3 regions of the Glaciimonas sp. GNP009 genome follow, and region 1 is predicted to be linked to each of the others. Evidence: predicted binding sites of a transcription regulator. Region 1 holds the regulator's gene; each other region holds the start of a gene.

The links. Region 1 encodes sigma-54, which starts transcription at its own class of promoters, with help from an activator protein. Its sites were predicted from a motif close to TGGCANGNAANCTGCTTT; they were not measured.
Region 2: a site for sigma-54 is predicted at 3,347-3,364, ahead of ACXX82_RS20930 (PEP-CTERM sorting domain-containing protein). Genes of this name have one in related genera too.
Region 3: a site for sigma-54 is predicted at 2,156-2,173, ahead of ACXX82_RS11830 (TorF family putative porin). Genes of this name have one in related genera too.

What each region holds. Positions count from the first base shown of each region.
Region 1 is NZ_JBTGUV010000004.1:1,851,327-1,856,238, reverse strand. Features, by position in the region: gene ACXX82_RS09080 (deoxyguanosinetriphosphate triphosphohydrolase) at 1-513, shown strand, start outside; gene ACXX82_RS09075 (DUF4197 domain-containing protein) at 799-1,497, shown strand; gene hpf (ribosome hibernation-promoting factor, HPF/YfiA family) at 1,856-2,209, opposite strand; gene ACXX82_RS09065 (RNA polymerase factor sigma-54) at 2,343-3,830, opposite strand; gene lptB (LPS export ABC transporter ATP-binding protein) at 3,857-4,609, opposite strand; gene lptA (lipopolysaccharide transport periplasmic protein LptA) at 4,611-4,912, opposite strand, start outside.
Region 2 is NZ_JBTGUV010000004.1:4,548,975-4,553,886, forward strand. Features, by position in the region: gene ACXX82_RS20920 (alpha-2-macroglobulin family protein) at 1-113, shown strand, start outside; gene pbpC (penicillin-binding protein 1C) at 178-2,466, shown strand; gene ACXX82_RS20930 (PEP-CTERM sorting domain-containing protein) at 2,650-3,252, opposite strand; gene ACXX82_RS20935 (LysR family transcriptional regulator) at 3,765-4,712, opposite strand.
Region 3 is NZ_JBTGUV010000004.1:2,495,590-2,500,501, forward strand. Features, by position in the region: gene amt (ammonium transporter) at 1-916, opposite strand, end outside; gene ACXX82_RS11825 (P-II family nitrogen regulator) at 930-1,268, opposite strand; gene ACXX82_RS11830 (TorF family putative porin) at 1,280-2,089, opposite strand; gene ACXX82_RS11835 (GNAT family N-acetyltransferase) at 2,527-2,952, shown strand; gene ACXX82_RS11840 (hypothetical protein) at 2,944-3,141, opposite strand; gene ACXX82_RS11845 (accessory factor UbiK family protein) at 3,511-3,753, shown strand; partial or broken gene ACXX82_RS11850 (magnesium chelatase domain-containing protein) at 3,812-4,525, shown strand; gene ACXX82_RS11855 (SHOCT domain-containing protein) at 4,727-4,912, shown strand, end outside.

The sequences.
Region 1 (4,912 bases):
GCACGTCATAATCGCGAGGTCGAAACGACTTTTCCCGGACTACGTGGACGCCGTGCGATCAACGAAACTGTGCGCCGCATGATTAATGCCTTGATCAACGATTTAATCAATACATCGCGTGAACGCATTAAAGCTGCTGCACCGCAGACGGTCGATGACGTGCGGGATGCGGCGCCACTGATTGCTTTCTCGGACCCAATGGCGCGTGAGGCCATTGCACTGAAACAGTTCTTGCGTGAAAATCTTTATCGCCATTATCTAGTCAATCGGATGACCAGCAAGGCCAGGCGGATTGTGGTGGAGTTATTTGACTGCTTTGTTAATGAACCGGCTTTGCTGCCGCCGGATTATCAGTTAATACAAGCTGTTACGCAGCCAGGGCTCCCTGATCCACAGGTTGATAGTGTCCAATTGCAAGCGCGTCAAGTCGCCGATTACATCGCGGGGATGACCGATCGTTATGCAATACGTGAACATCGCCGGTTGTTTCTGGTCGATGATGGACATTTATAATCTCCTTTGTTGAATCGCGTTACGTCATTGCGTGATGGCGCAGCAGATATCAATGCGATGATACATAGCAATATACGTTTTTATATCTGAACGTCTTATCGTACTTTCTGTCAATACATGTCGTCGCGTTATTCTCATACGAACATAAAAATGCACCGCTGTTTTTATTGAGTTGGATCAATGGCTGCATTGACAGGATGATCGGCGAAGTGATCAGCTGATGTTTCTTATATATTTTTGCGCGTGTTTTTGTTTGCTTTTTCGTCTTTATAAAAGGGACTTTACATGAAATTTATCTTTCAACCGGCATTACGTTTAGGTCTGGTGATCTCTTTAGTCTCTACCGCCGCGATGGCATTTTCTTTGGCGGATTTGAGCAATCAGGATGCCAACTCAGGACTGAAGGCGGCGCTCAATAAAGGCGCGGACGTTGCAGTTGCCAAGCTGGGCGTCGAAAACGGATTTTTAAATAACGATAAAGTAAAAATCGGATTGCCAGGGATGCTAGAGAAAGCACGACCGCTGCTTAAAATGACAGGGAAGGGCCAACAACTGGATGATCTGGTCGTGTCGATGAATCATGCCGCAGAGTCTGCCGTGCCATTGGCGAAGCCGTTGCTCCTGAATGCGGTGAAATCCATGTCGGTCACGGATGCGAAGAATATTCTGAGTGGCGGCGACACATCGGTAACCGATTTTTTCAGAGAGAAAACTGCCACCCCGTTAGGAGAAAAATTTCTCCCGATAGTAAAGAAAATCACCGACCGTAACGGTGTATCCACACAATACAATTCGACGATGGGATTGGTCAGTAAAACGGGTCTTGTGCCAGGTCAGGCGGCGACTGTTGAAGGCTATGTCACGCAGCGCACCTTGGATGGCTTGTTTTACATGATAGGGGAAGAGGAAAAAGCGATTCGACGTGATCCGATCGGTGCTGGCAGTGCAATTATCGGAAAAGTTTTTGGCGCATTAAAGCAATAGGCTGCGGCATACCATCGTCATGGTATTTTTGATGTGGACCGAATTGGGAAAGTTACGGGTCTGGCGACTTTATGAAAACTCTTTTGAGAGTGACGTTATAAAGCTTCTTGCTTAGTTATTTGTTTTGGCCGCTGTTTGAGGTGTACCCGGTTGCGTTCGAGACATTCGGCGATGCCTCCGAACACTGCTAAACGATGCAAAGTGTTACGAACATATTCGGGCAGGGCGTGTGTAAGTAATATAATTTTAAAATGACAAAGGGCGCATTAACTGCGCCCTTGCTCATTTGTCAGTATAGTATTTTTCAATTTATTTATTGAGCAATACTTACGTTGACCGCATTAGAGAACCCCGTCCATCACGTTGCTGCGATGGGCAAATCCTCAGGTAGATGCTTGATTGCCGAATGTTGATGATTCTGCAATTTGTCCTTATATTTAATCACTTGTCGATCGAGTTTGTCGATTAACAAATCGATGGCGGCGTAAAGGTCATGCGCAATGCTCTCGGCATGCAGGTCTTTGCCTTTAACGCGCAGATTAATTTCGGCTTTTTGACGCTTTTCTTTCTCTGTGATTTTGTCTACCGTCAGGATCACACTAATATCTATGACCTGATCGAAGTGGCGCTTGATACGCTCCAATTTGCTTAGCACGTGTTCGCGAATGGCGGGAGTTACGTCGAGGTGATGCCCACTAATTGTGAAATTCATACAGCGCTCCTATCAAGTGTGTCGTTGGCGGTTCGGACCGGGACGATTAATTCAGTGTTGAATCACCAATTTATTCATCAACCATAAATCAATCAGTCAGAACACAGCGACGTTTGTGCAAACAAGCAAACAGCTATAAAGATTTACGCAAATTGACCGGCGGAATTCGTAAAGCTTCGCGATATTTTGCGACGGTGCGACGGGCCACTACCATACCTTGTTCCGCGAGCATGTCGGCAATCTTGCTGTCAGAGAAAGGACTTTTAGAATCTTCCGCTCCTATCAGTTGTTTGATTAACGCCCGTATCGCCGTTGAGGAAGCCTCTCCACCTGCCTCTGTAGCAACATGGCTGCCAAAGAAATACTTTAATTCGAACATCCCGTGTGGGGTGAGCATGTATTTCTGAGTAGTTACACGTGAGATAGTACTCTCGTGTAATCCTAGTGTATCAGCTATTTCGCGCAACACAAGAGGTCGCATAGCAACCGCCCCATGTGAGAAAAAATTCCGTTGACGCTCAACAATTGCCTGCGCTACACGCAGTATGGTATCGAAGCGCTGACGCATATTTTTGATCAGCCACTTTGCCTCCTGTAGCTGCGAGTTAAGTGATCCCTCGCTCTTGCCCTGCTTGAGAATGTTGGCATAAAGAGCATTAACTCGAAGCCTTGGCATAACGTCATTGTTGAGCATTACCTGCCAACCATTTTTTGTTTTTCTGACAATTACATCTGGTACGACATAATCTGACGCACCGCCAGCAAAGGTCGCGCCGGGATGAGGATTACATTTTTTGATAATAATTTGTGCCTCGCGCAAATCTTCATCATCACACTCCAGCGCTTTTTTGATTTTATTAAAATCGCGCTGGGCAAATAAGGTCAGATAACCTTCAACGATTGTTAGTGCCAGTCGGCGTGTGACGAACGCTACTTTGGGAAATGCTTTGATTTGCAATGCGAGGCATTCTGACGCGTTGCGTGCTCCGACACCAGTTGGGTCGAAGCTTTGGACCATCTTCAAGGCCATCGACAATTCTTCTATCTCGATATCAAGTTGCTCTGGAAGACGTGCAAAAATATCGTCTAGTGATTCCTCCAGGTAGCCGTTTTCATCAAGCGCATCAATGATCAACTCGATCAATGCACGGTCGCGTTGCTGATCAACAGCTTCACGCATTTGTTTGAGCAAATGTTCGCGCAACGTCGATTCGCAGGCTTCTAATTGTGGTCGTGAATCCTCATCATCTGGGGCTTTGGAGGTTCGGGAAACGTCGTCAAAGCTCCATTCGCTGTCAGTATTGCCGTTCTCTTGATTGTTTTCGCCAGACTCGGGCGCTTCACCACCGCCCTCAGGCTCAGTTGGCGAGCTGCTTACTTCACTGTCACCTGGTGGCGCATCCATTGTTGAGGCACTGGTACTGATCGCCCCGTCGGCGAGTAATCGCACTGAATTGTCCAGGGGATCGTCGAGGCGTTCCAGTAACGGGTTATCCGAAAGGATATGTTCAAGTTCCTGATGTAACTCCAACGTAGACAATTGCAACAATCGAATCGATTGCTGCAATTGCGGGGTTAGCGCCAGATGCTGCGAGGTACGGAGTTGGAGAGATTGTTTCATGGGCGCTAGGGAATCCGTTGAATCCGTTACATGCGGAAATGTTCACCCAGATAAACTCGTCGCACTGATTCGTTGGCGATGATGTCGTCTGGACTGCCGCTGGCTAGCACGCTACCTTGGTTGATGATGTATGCCCGGTCACAAATGCCGAGCGTTTCGCGCACATTATGGTCGGTGATCAAGACACCGATGCCGCGCTCTTTAAGGAACCTGACGATACGTTGAATTTCGATAACGGCGATAGGATCAATACCGGCGAACGGCTCATCAAGAAGCACGAAGCGCGGATTGGTGGCTAAAGCACGGGCGATTTCAACTCGTCGTCGCTCTCCACCGGACAAAGATAATGCCTGATTTTCCCGCAATTTCTCAATTTGCAATTCTTGTAGCAGTGAATCGAGTTTGTCCGAGATTTCATCTTTGGTCAGTGCTTTGCCGTTTGGCCGCTGTAATTCAAGTACCGCACGAATATTGTCTTCGACCGTTAGCTTGCGAAAAACAGAGGCCTCTTGCGGCAGATAAGACAGGCCAAGCACCGCGCGTTGATGAATCGGTAAACGCGAGATGTCAACGCCATCTAAATCAATTGTTCCACCATCCGATGGCACCAGACCGACGATCATATAGAAAGAAGTCGTTTTTCCAGCGCCGTTAGGACCAAGCAAGCCGACGACCTCGCCGTTATTTACTTTCAAAGAGACATCGCGGACTACTTGGCGCGCGCCATAACTTTTTTGCAGCCCTTTAACGATCAAGGTGCTTAAATTTGTAGAGGTCATCTTATTTACTCTTCGGCTGGATGACTGCTTTGATGCGGCCCGCGCCAGGTTGACTATTGCCGGAAACATTGTTACTGACCGAGTAGAACTCCACGCGACTATCGTAAGAGATGAATTCGCCGTTTACAACATCGGTGACTTTGGTCCCTTGCAGACGTCGCATTTGCGCTTTCGAAAATAATTTAACGATTTCAGTTTTATCGTCGTACTCAATTCGCTCAGCTTCACCTTCGATCCATAAGTCAGGACCGCCGTCGCGCTTTTGGCGAAACGTGGCTAAGCCACCGGGAGGTGCGTATAAGG
Region 2 (4,912 bases), 2.7 Mb from region 1:
CCTTCCGCATCAACAATCCGGGCGAATTTAATTTGCCGCCTACACGCGTGGAAGCCATGTACGCGCCAGAAATGTTTGGTGAAAGTCCTAATCCGAAATGGACGGTGAAGTGAGTGACTTAGTGCGTGACTTAGTCATTGCGCTGCCCATCCGATTGGTCGGATGGGGGAAGCGATAATGTCGCCAGTTAACCTTTGTCTGCGTACAAAAGCTTCACCATGTCTGGGGCGGCTATCAATGGCTGCTGTATTGATGCTGGGATTCAGCACCGCGCCGGTTCACGCCTTGCAAACTTTTAATGAGGTGCAGCAGGAGTTCCGCACCTCCGAGGCAAACTTGCTCGACCGCAAAGGTGCGTTATTACAGCAAATCCGCTTGAATCCGAACGAGCGACGTTTGTCATGGGTGGGTATAGAAGACGTTTCACCCGCTTTACGAAATGCATTGATAGCGTCCGAAGATAAACGTTTTTATGCGCACAGCGGTGTTGACTGGAGTGCCGTTGCCGCCGCCGCGTGGGGCAATCTATGGAATAGCAGAACCCGTGGCGCATCGACTATTACGATGCAATTAGCGGGATTGCTGGACGACGATTTACGTCGCCGCAATGCGCCGCGTACGATCCGCCAAAAAATGTCGCAAGTCGTTGTGGCCCAATTATTGGAACATCGCTGGCGCAAAGATCAAATTCTTGAGGCCTATTTAAATCTGGTCAGTTTTAGGGGTGAGTTAGTCGGCATGCACGCCTTGTCCCGCGTTTTGTTCGACAAGCATCCGAGTGGTTTAAATCAGCGTGAAGCAGCGATTGCAGTAGCGCTCATTCGCGGCCCTAATGCAACACCAGCACGTGTCGCAGAACGCGCCTGTCGCATCTTGACCGATCAGAACGCTGCATCGGAATGCAAGGGATTGGCGGGTTTCACCTTGTTGGCACTGGCCCGAACTGGCTCCAATTCGGAAGTCATTGTGACCACGACTGCGCCGCAATTAGCGCCTCATCTTGCCCGTAAATTACTAAAAACACCCGGCCAATCGGTGCGCTCCACATTGGATGCGGGCGTGCAACGGTTTGCCAATGATGCGCTAAGGCGGCAGATGGCGTCATTGGTTGAGCGTAATATCGAAGACGGCGCCATCGTCGTGATCGACAATGCCAGCGGCGACGTCTTGGCATGGGTTGGATCAAGCGGATCGTTTTCGAACGCTGCCGCGGTTGACGGTGTGGTGGCGTTGCGTCAGGCTGGATCGACCTTAAAACCGTTTTTATATGAATTGGCGATAGAGAAAAAATGGATGACCGCCGCATCGATTCTGGACGATGCGCCGATTAATTTGCCGACTGCCAGTGGTTTATATATTCCCCAAAATTACGATAAGCAATTTAAAGGTCTGGTCAGTGTGCGCACTGCGCTGGGTTCATCATTGAATATTCCCGCTGTGCGGACCTTGGTGACGGTGACGCCAACGGCATTTTTTGATCGCCTGCAACAACTTGGCTTTGGTCTACGTGAATCGGGCGATTTTTACGGCTACAGTCTCGCACTCGGTAGTGCCGATGTCAGCTTGCTGGCGCTCACCAATGCCTATCGTGCGCTTGCCAACCAAGGCCAATACAGCGGCGTACGTACCGCGCTGAACGATCCGCCGGTAAAAATGCGTAAAGTGATGCGTCCCGATGCGTCCTTTATCATCGGCGATATTCTGTCTGATCGCAGTGCGCGCAGCCGCACCTTCGGTCTGGAGAGTGCGCTTTCAACCAGGGTGTGGGCCGCAGTAAAAACCGGCACATCCAAAGATATGCGCGATAACTGGGCCGTCGGTTACTCGGATCGCTACACAGTTGGCGTTTGGGTCGGCAATGCATCGGGTTTGCCGATGTGGGATGTCTCCGGCGTCACTGGCGCAGCGCCAATCTGGCAAGAGGTCATGCAATACTTGCATACGCGTCAGCAAACGCGGCAACGGATACCGCAGAGACCTGAAGGAGTAGTCGAACAAACTATTCGTTATCAAGACAAGATTGAAGCGCCACGTAAAGAGTATTTTATGGCCGGCACAGAGCAAAGTGTGATGACGACCGCCAAATCTGACGATATCAGCATCGCGATACGCTATCCGACACCCGGCATGTTAGTGGCATTGGATCCCGATATTCCACCGCAACGGCAACGCGTACGTTTTGCGGCAGATGGGTTAACCAGCGGGTCGTGGCGACTAGATGGAAAGTTGCTGGCTTCACCCAACGCCGTGTTGAAAACAGCTAACCTATCGAGCAAAAATAGCCACAAATTCGCAACGGACCAAAGTCACCAGATTGCCCTGGACTGGATGCCGTGGCCGGGCAGACATACGTTGGAATTACTGGATAGCAAAAATGTGGTGGTCGATCAGGTTAAATTTGAGGTACGTGGTGCGGTAGAAAAAGAGTTGGAACAGAAATCCGCACAAAAGACAAAAAACCGCTAATTTAGCAGCGTTGATTTTGCGACCATTGGTAAATGGATCGCCAAGGCCAAATGGACATCAAGATAGACATCTCTTTTGATCGCGTACAAGGGAAGGATAAAAATCTAATAGCCGCAAATGCGGCTATTACGATGCGCCGATCAAGGCTGTCCCTGACAGATCGCGTCAACCGGCGATTTGACTTTATTCCTGAGTCTTGCGCTTAGCGAACACACTCATGGCAAGCAAGCCCAAGCCCATCAGCAACGTAGTTGCTGGCACCGGCACAGCGTTAGACGCCTGAACATTGGTGAAGACGAAGTTTTCATCGTGATAATTCAAGTCGGCACCTGGGATTCGAACATCTTCGAAAGCGACATAGGTTCCGGCTGGGATTTGGATATCGCCGGCATAGCTGTTCGAATAAATATGATTTGTTTGATCGCTATTTAAGGCACGATTCGAATACCAAGTATTGCCGGTACTCAAAACGTTGAGCTTGAATGTGAGTACATCACCAGCATTTACATTGCCAAAATTCAATTGTTGGCCGTAGACAGAAGTATGATCGTCCAAGCCATTGAAGCCGGTATCGATGCCGTTTACCAACAAGCCCAAAGTATTATCGTAACCGGCAGTTGATCCGGCGAAATACGCCATTATGTCGCCTGTGCTGGCAGCGGTAAATGTATAGTTTACCGGATTGATGGTGCCAATATTCGAATACGCAGTCGGAGTAGCTTGCGCTGCAGATGCGGCGAACAGGCCAGCGATGAGTATGTATGCAATGTTGGTTGTCAGTTTCATTCGGTTTCCTAAAGTCGGTTAGTTCAATTTGTTTTCAAGCAGGAAGGTGCCTGTCTAAGCAGCGGCACATACCAATGTATTGTTGCTTTTTACCAAAGCAAATATCGTGCCGTGAAAATGATCAATAGAATTTACCGCCCTAGGTCGGGTAGGTTGCCTTGCTGCCGGGAAATCCGATAGCAAGCAGGTTCGTTATGCCGTCGGAAAAATAATGGCGATACTCTAAAGCCGTCTTTCACACCGCAACCCTTTGCCAGTAAGGGTTTGCGATCGTTTCCGAGCATTCTTTTAGTGGTATTCGATGGCCTCTCGGTTTAGGCATATCAGTGCGTTGACTACGACGACACATTGTCGGGTGGAAATTTATAACGACTAACTTCACACGATCAACATTTTGAAACGCAAGTTTTTACATTGGCTTGAGGCCTGCTGTGTAAAAATTACCGACATTTTCCGTTAATTGAAATTGACTCCTAATTAATACGTCGGGATCAGTTAAACGCGACAAAATTCTAAAAAAAGCCCTCACTTTTTCCATCATGCCGTCCATACATCCGACATTCAGCGGCCAGCGCCAATAAGTTGGGATCGCGTTCCCGACTTTTCGGTAGTAACAAAGTGATGCGTTGTCTGGCTCCGTACTTTGATTCCAGCGCGATAAGCTGAATATGCGAACTGAATTTGCCCACGCGTCCCGGCAACAGGCTATAACCGATACCACCGCTGACCAGATTGATCAGCGAAAAAATATCCTGCACCCGCATACTAATATTCGGCGTAAAACCTGCTCGTTCAAAGCACGCCGCAAAGTCTTGCGACGTAACAAAGCCTTCTGTCAATGTTACAAATTTTTCGTCCCGTAGATCCTGTAAATTCACCCGCTTCTGACCGGCATAGGGTGAGTGTAGGGGCGCGGCCAAAAAGACATCATCATCGAACAGTGGAACCGCCACCAACGCCTGACTATCGTCGGGGTTGTTAAGGTCACTTTGTTCGTGCAAACCGATAACGATTGCATCAAGCCGCCCATCCGCAAGCTGTTGTATCAGATCGCGGTTGGAACCCAGCGTCAAATCGATATCCAGTGCAGGCTTACGCAGTTTCAATCCAATCATCAGTTGGGGAATACAGCGCAATGTGAGCGAATAGAGTGATCCTATCTTCAGGCGGGTGGCGTTAAAACCGGCCGCCTCTTGGACTTTTCGGATACCTTCTTCGACTTCATTGATTACACGCTGTGCGTATTCGGCAAACGTGTAAGCGCTTTGCAATGGAATCAGGCTGCGGCCTTCACGTTTAAAAAGCGGGCAACGCATCGCCTCCTCCAGCGAGTGTAAAGAGCGATGCACGCTGACAGTGCTTTGACCTAACAATTCAGAAACCCGAGCCATATTATTAAGCTTCATAAAGGCCAGAAAAACTTCCAGTTTCTTGATTGTTATAGATTCATCGATCGCCATATTTGATCCTTTTGAGCGCTAGTTATGCGCACCATATTTGCTTAAGTTCGGCACCACCGTGACTGGGTGGATGCGAAGTCATTTCGGCGTTAAAGATGATTTATATTCATCGTTTTTTTATTGATTAATGTGCCATGCTGCTAGAGCCATATTAACGTGAATTCATTACTGTCAGAGTAATAAAATCACTTTAAAGTTGA
Region 3 (4,912 bases), 640 kb from region 1:
AAGCACCAACCATGGTCAATGTCAGGCTATGTGGCTTGAAAGCTTCTTTGCCGTAGCCTACGCGTTTGCCGATAACATACGCACCGACCAGACCGGCAACCGCTGCGTTGATATGAACAACCGTACCACCCGCATAATCCAACGCACCTTTTTGGAACAACCAACCAGCAGTCGCCGACGCTTTTGCTGCTGCAGCAGCATCAGTGAAGCCATCAGGACCAGGCCAATACCAAACCATATGGGCAATTGGCAAGTACGAAAAAGTGAACCACAACACGGTGAACGCGAGGATGGCGGAGAATTTGGCACGTTCAGCAAATGCGCCGATGACCAATGCGCAGGTAATCGCAGCGAAAGCACCTTGAAATACGACGAAGGCAAACTCTGGCAATACAACGCCTTTGCTGAATGTTGCCGCCAATGAGTCTGGTGTCATTCCATTGAGGAACAACCGGCTCATGCCGCCAATGAAGTCATTACCTTCGGTAAATGCGAGACTATAGCCATAGACGATCCACAGAACAATCACCAGCGAGAAGATGGTGAAACATTGCATCAGAACCGACAACATGTTCTTGCTGCGAACCAAGCCGCCGTAGAACAGGCCGAGGCCTGGCAATGTCATTAAAATCACAAAAGCGGTACATACAAGTAGCCACGCAGTGTCGCCCTTGTTAGGCACGGCTGGAGCAGGTACGGCAGGAGCGGCAGCAGTAGCAAGTGCGCCAGTTGCGGCAGCCGCAGGCGCGACGACTGCAGGAGCAGGCGCGGCAATTACTGCAGTGCTGGTAGCGCTGGCCGCAGCTGAGGCCGACGTCGAAGCGTCATCGGCAGCAGAGGCTGGCAGCATAAAGCCGACTGCGAGCATGAGTGCGCAAAACGCCAAAAACGTGGCGAAAAATCTCTTGATGTTCATTTTAAAAGTCCCCTTAGATTGCATCTTTGCCGGTTTCACCGGTACGAATACGAATAACTTCTTGCAGATCGAGAACGAATATTTTGCCGTCACCGATTTTGCCGGTACGTGCTGCCGTTTCGATCGCCTCAACTGCACGCTCTAGAATACTGTCATCAACAGCTGCTTCGATTTTTGTTTTTGGCAAAAAATCGACGACATATTCTGCACCGCGGTACAACTCGGTATGGCCTTTCTGGCGTCCAAAACCTTTTACTTCCGTGACGGTAATGCCTTGTACGCCAATGGCGGACAGTGCCTCACGGACTTCATCAAGTTTGAATGGTTTGATAATCGCAGTGATCAGTTTCATGTTGACCTCGTTTAGAAAGTTTTTGCGAGAGAGAAGACCAGGCCGTTTTTGCCGAGATTTTTGCCGTTAGGGCTGACATATGCGCCGTTCTTGGCATCAGTTCCGACGAAAGCAGCGCCTAGAGTAACGCCATATAGGCTGTCAAAGGTTTTAGTGACGCCAACTTTCCAATCGTTATAACTGGCAAAGCTAAAGTTTTCGACTGTTTGATGGCCAAAATGCAGACCCAGCGTGACACCGGAACCAACATCAAAATTGGCACCCAGATCGTAATAAGCGCTGTTCTTGCTGTTGACTGTGCCGAACAAGTTAGTCAGCGCATGCGAATATTTGAAGTAAGCTGGACCGTAACCAAGTTGACCGTACAGTTCGAAAGTATTGGCATTTTTGCCAATAAGACTGTAGTTGTTACCGGGATAGTAGTAATACAGACCGCCGACGTCATACGTGAAACCGGCTGGAAGATCGCCGCGCTTACCTGCATAGAGATCCCACTCAATATTGCCTTTGCCATTAAAACCGCCAGCATTTACTGAGTCTTTAATCCATTTGATGTTTGATAACCAGGTTCCGGCATAAAGGCCGGTTGGGTTATTTGTGTAATCGACGCCACCTTGAACGGCGGCATCAAAGCGACTTTGTGATATGCCGCGGAAGCGGTAGTCATTTACCAAGCCGATGTTATAAGCAACTTGATTATCAGGTACCGGTTCGGCTGCGGCTGGTGCTACAACTGGAGCGTCGTCGGCGTAAGCAAAGCCGGCAACCAGTGTTGTCGCTACTGCTGTGGCAAGTATCAGCTTATAAGTCAGCTTTTTCATTTATGAGTCCCTTGGGTTTATATGCATTAAGATTATAGTTAGACAGCAACTTAGTTCAGTCTTCTACTAGCAGGACTCATGCCAACTACATATCAACTAGTTTGTATGCGCTTATGGCACGATTCATAATTGATTTTATGCATTGTTGCTAGTTGTGGTCCTTTTCTATGGTAAAACTAGCAAAATTTAGCACCATAGTAGTGCGATTTTAGCTTTTCGCACTTAAATGGTGAGATGAAATTGGTGTTCTGGAAGCGTTTATGGCGATGCTGTGCTTGATTTGGCCCGATGTTTAGGTGAAGACATCGCGCTCATCTGTCAATTAAGTGCCGAACTGGCGCTTAAATAAGCACCTGAGGAAGCACCTGAATAAGCACATAATTAGTGCGAATTTCAATTCCTTCATAGCGCAAAACAGAACAAAACCAAGGATCAATATGTCTCTCGAAAACGCCGCACATATAGAAGGTTTGCTGCCGGGCTGGCAGGCTGCGCGGGTTCCACCTGGTGTTGTGCTGGAGGGGCAAAATGTGTTGTTAGTACCGCTTGATGTTAAACGCTATGCGGAGGCTTTATATAGTGTGGCGACCGGTGATGGCGCGGATGTCGGTCAATGGGATTATCTGGCGGTCGGACCTTTCGAAGATCAGATCAGTTTTACGAGTTGGCTGAGCGAATGCGAAAAAACCAGAGATCCCCTATTCTTTGTCGTTACTGATAGGCAAACCGGTGCGGCACAGGGCATTGTGAGTTATCTAGGTATCGCGCCAGAACATGGATCCATTGAAATTGGGCACATTTGGTTTAGTGCTGCTATGCAACAGTCCAGCAAGGGTACTGAAACGATTTATCTTTTAGCGTAGCATGCGTTCGACGATCTCGGTTATCGACGTATTGAATGGAAATGCGACACGCGTAACCAGCGGTCGCAACAGGCGGCGCTGCGTTTTGGTTTTACGCCCGAAGGCATTTTCCGCCAACATCGCGTCAACAAGGGGCGAAATCGCGACACTGCCTGGTTTTCGCTCATAGATCACGAGTGGCCGCTTCAACGTGCTGCTTTTGAGCTTTGGTTAAATGGGACAAACTTTGATGCAAATGCGCGGCAGATACAGTCATTGGGCGAGATTCGCGCCAACTTGTTGAATGGCGGATCGGATAAGTCGGTCTGGCATCAGCCTAACTGATGCAAGCCGGTTGTGATTGGTTGCAAGCGCTTCCTCCGCAAGCGTGGTTGTGCGTTACTGCGGAAAAGTCAGGGCGCAAGGTGCGCTTTGAACGTCGGCGGTGAGCGCCCAAAACTTCTCGTAACAACACCAAGAAATTATCTTAAGATGCAGTTTGGGTATACCCTCGTTCGCGATGAGATGAGGTATCATTTTTTTATTCTCAGTATTGTTAGTATTTATAGGAGCACCACCATGAGTAAGCCGACTTTTTTTGAAGATATGCAGTCGAAAATTAATAAGGCAATTGAAAACTCGCCAGCGAAAGACGTTGAAAAAAACGTCAAGGCGATGTTGAGCAGCGGCTTTTCAAAGCTTGACCTCGTTACCCGTGAAGAGTTTGATGTGCAAGCGCAAGTGTTGGCAACGACGCGCGAAAAACTGGAACTGTTAGAGGCGCGCGTCACTGAGCTTGAAGCACAACTGAAGCGTCCATGAGATTGGACAATACGTTCGCTATACAGCATCTGCAATATTGGAACAGGCGGCAAGACCGATGACGTTGGCAGTATTGAAAAGTCGGGCGCTTGCAGGAATGCAAGCCCCGGAAGTCACGGTTGAAGTACATCTTGCGAACGGATTGCCGTCCTTTACCATCGTTGGTTTACCGGAAACCGAGGTCAAGGAATCCAAAGATCGGGTACGTGCGGCCCTTCAAAACGCTTGTTTTGAATTTCCCTCGCGCAGGATAACCGTCAATCTTGCACCGGCGGATTTACCTAAAGAATCAGGTCGTTTCGATTTGCCCATTGCACTAGGCATTTTGGCTGCGTCTGGTCAAATGCCCGCGGATCAACTCGATCATTACGAATTTGCTGGCGAGCTCTCGCTCTCGGGCGAACTGCGCCCAATTCGCGGTGCGCTGGCGATGACGTTTGCGATGATGACAACCAGCGCGACCGCCGCGATTTCTGACAATGCCGATAGCAATCGAGAGCCACCCCCAAAAAAACAGCGCGCATTTATCTTGCCGCGCCAAAATGCTGACGAGGCCGCCCTGGTCACAGATGCCGCGATTTATCCGGCGGATTCGTTGTTGCATGTCTGTGCGCATTTTTCAGCAAAAGACGCTGAAGGAAGACTAACCCGGCATATCGCCGCGCCGCAGATACGCACGCCGCACTATCTTGATTTCAGCGATGTAAAAGGCCAACTCCAAGCCAAGCGCGCGCTTGAAGTCGCTGCTGCTGGCGGTCATAGCGCGCTGATCTTTTATCACAATACACCAAATATAATTGGGCTGTGACGTTGATTGAATAAATTACACACAAGCATCATGCTGATATGCTACATTAGTTGCTACTAATGCATTAATTTTCAATATTTGGCTGCTAGGCAACCTGCCATCCACGCTTGAGCACACGTCATGAATTGTTACCACATTTAATTACTCATTAAAAATAGGGGAAAGATGAAAATTACGTTTGCCAAGGATGAGTTAGAACTGGCTGGTGAAAATATTATTATCCGAAAGCGTGGCGCAGCTAATGCGATGGCTTCCGGGATTAACGGCGACCGCACTATTTCTATCGCAGCCATCACTGCCATACAGATGAAGCTCGGTGGATTTTGGACGCCAGGCTTTATTCAGTTTTCC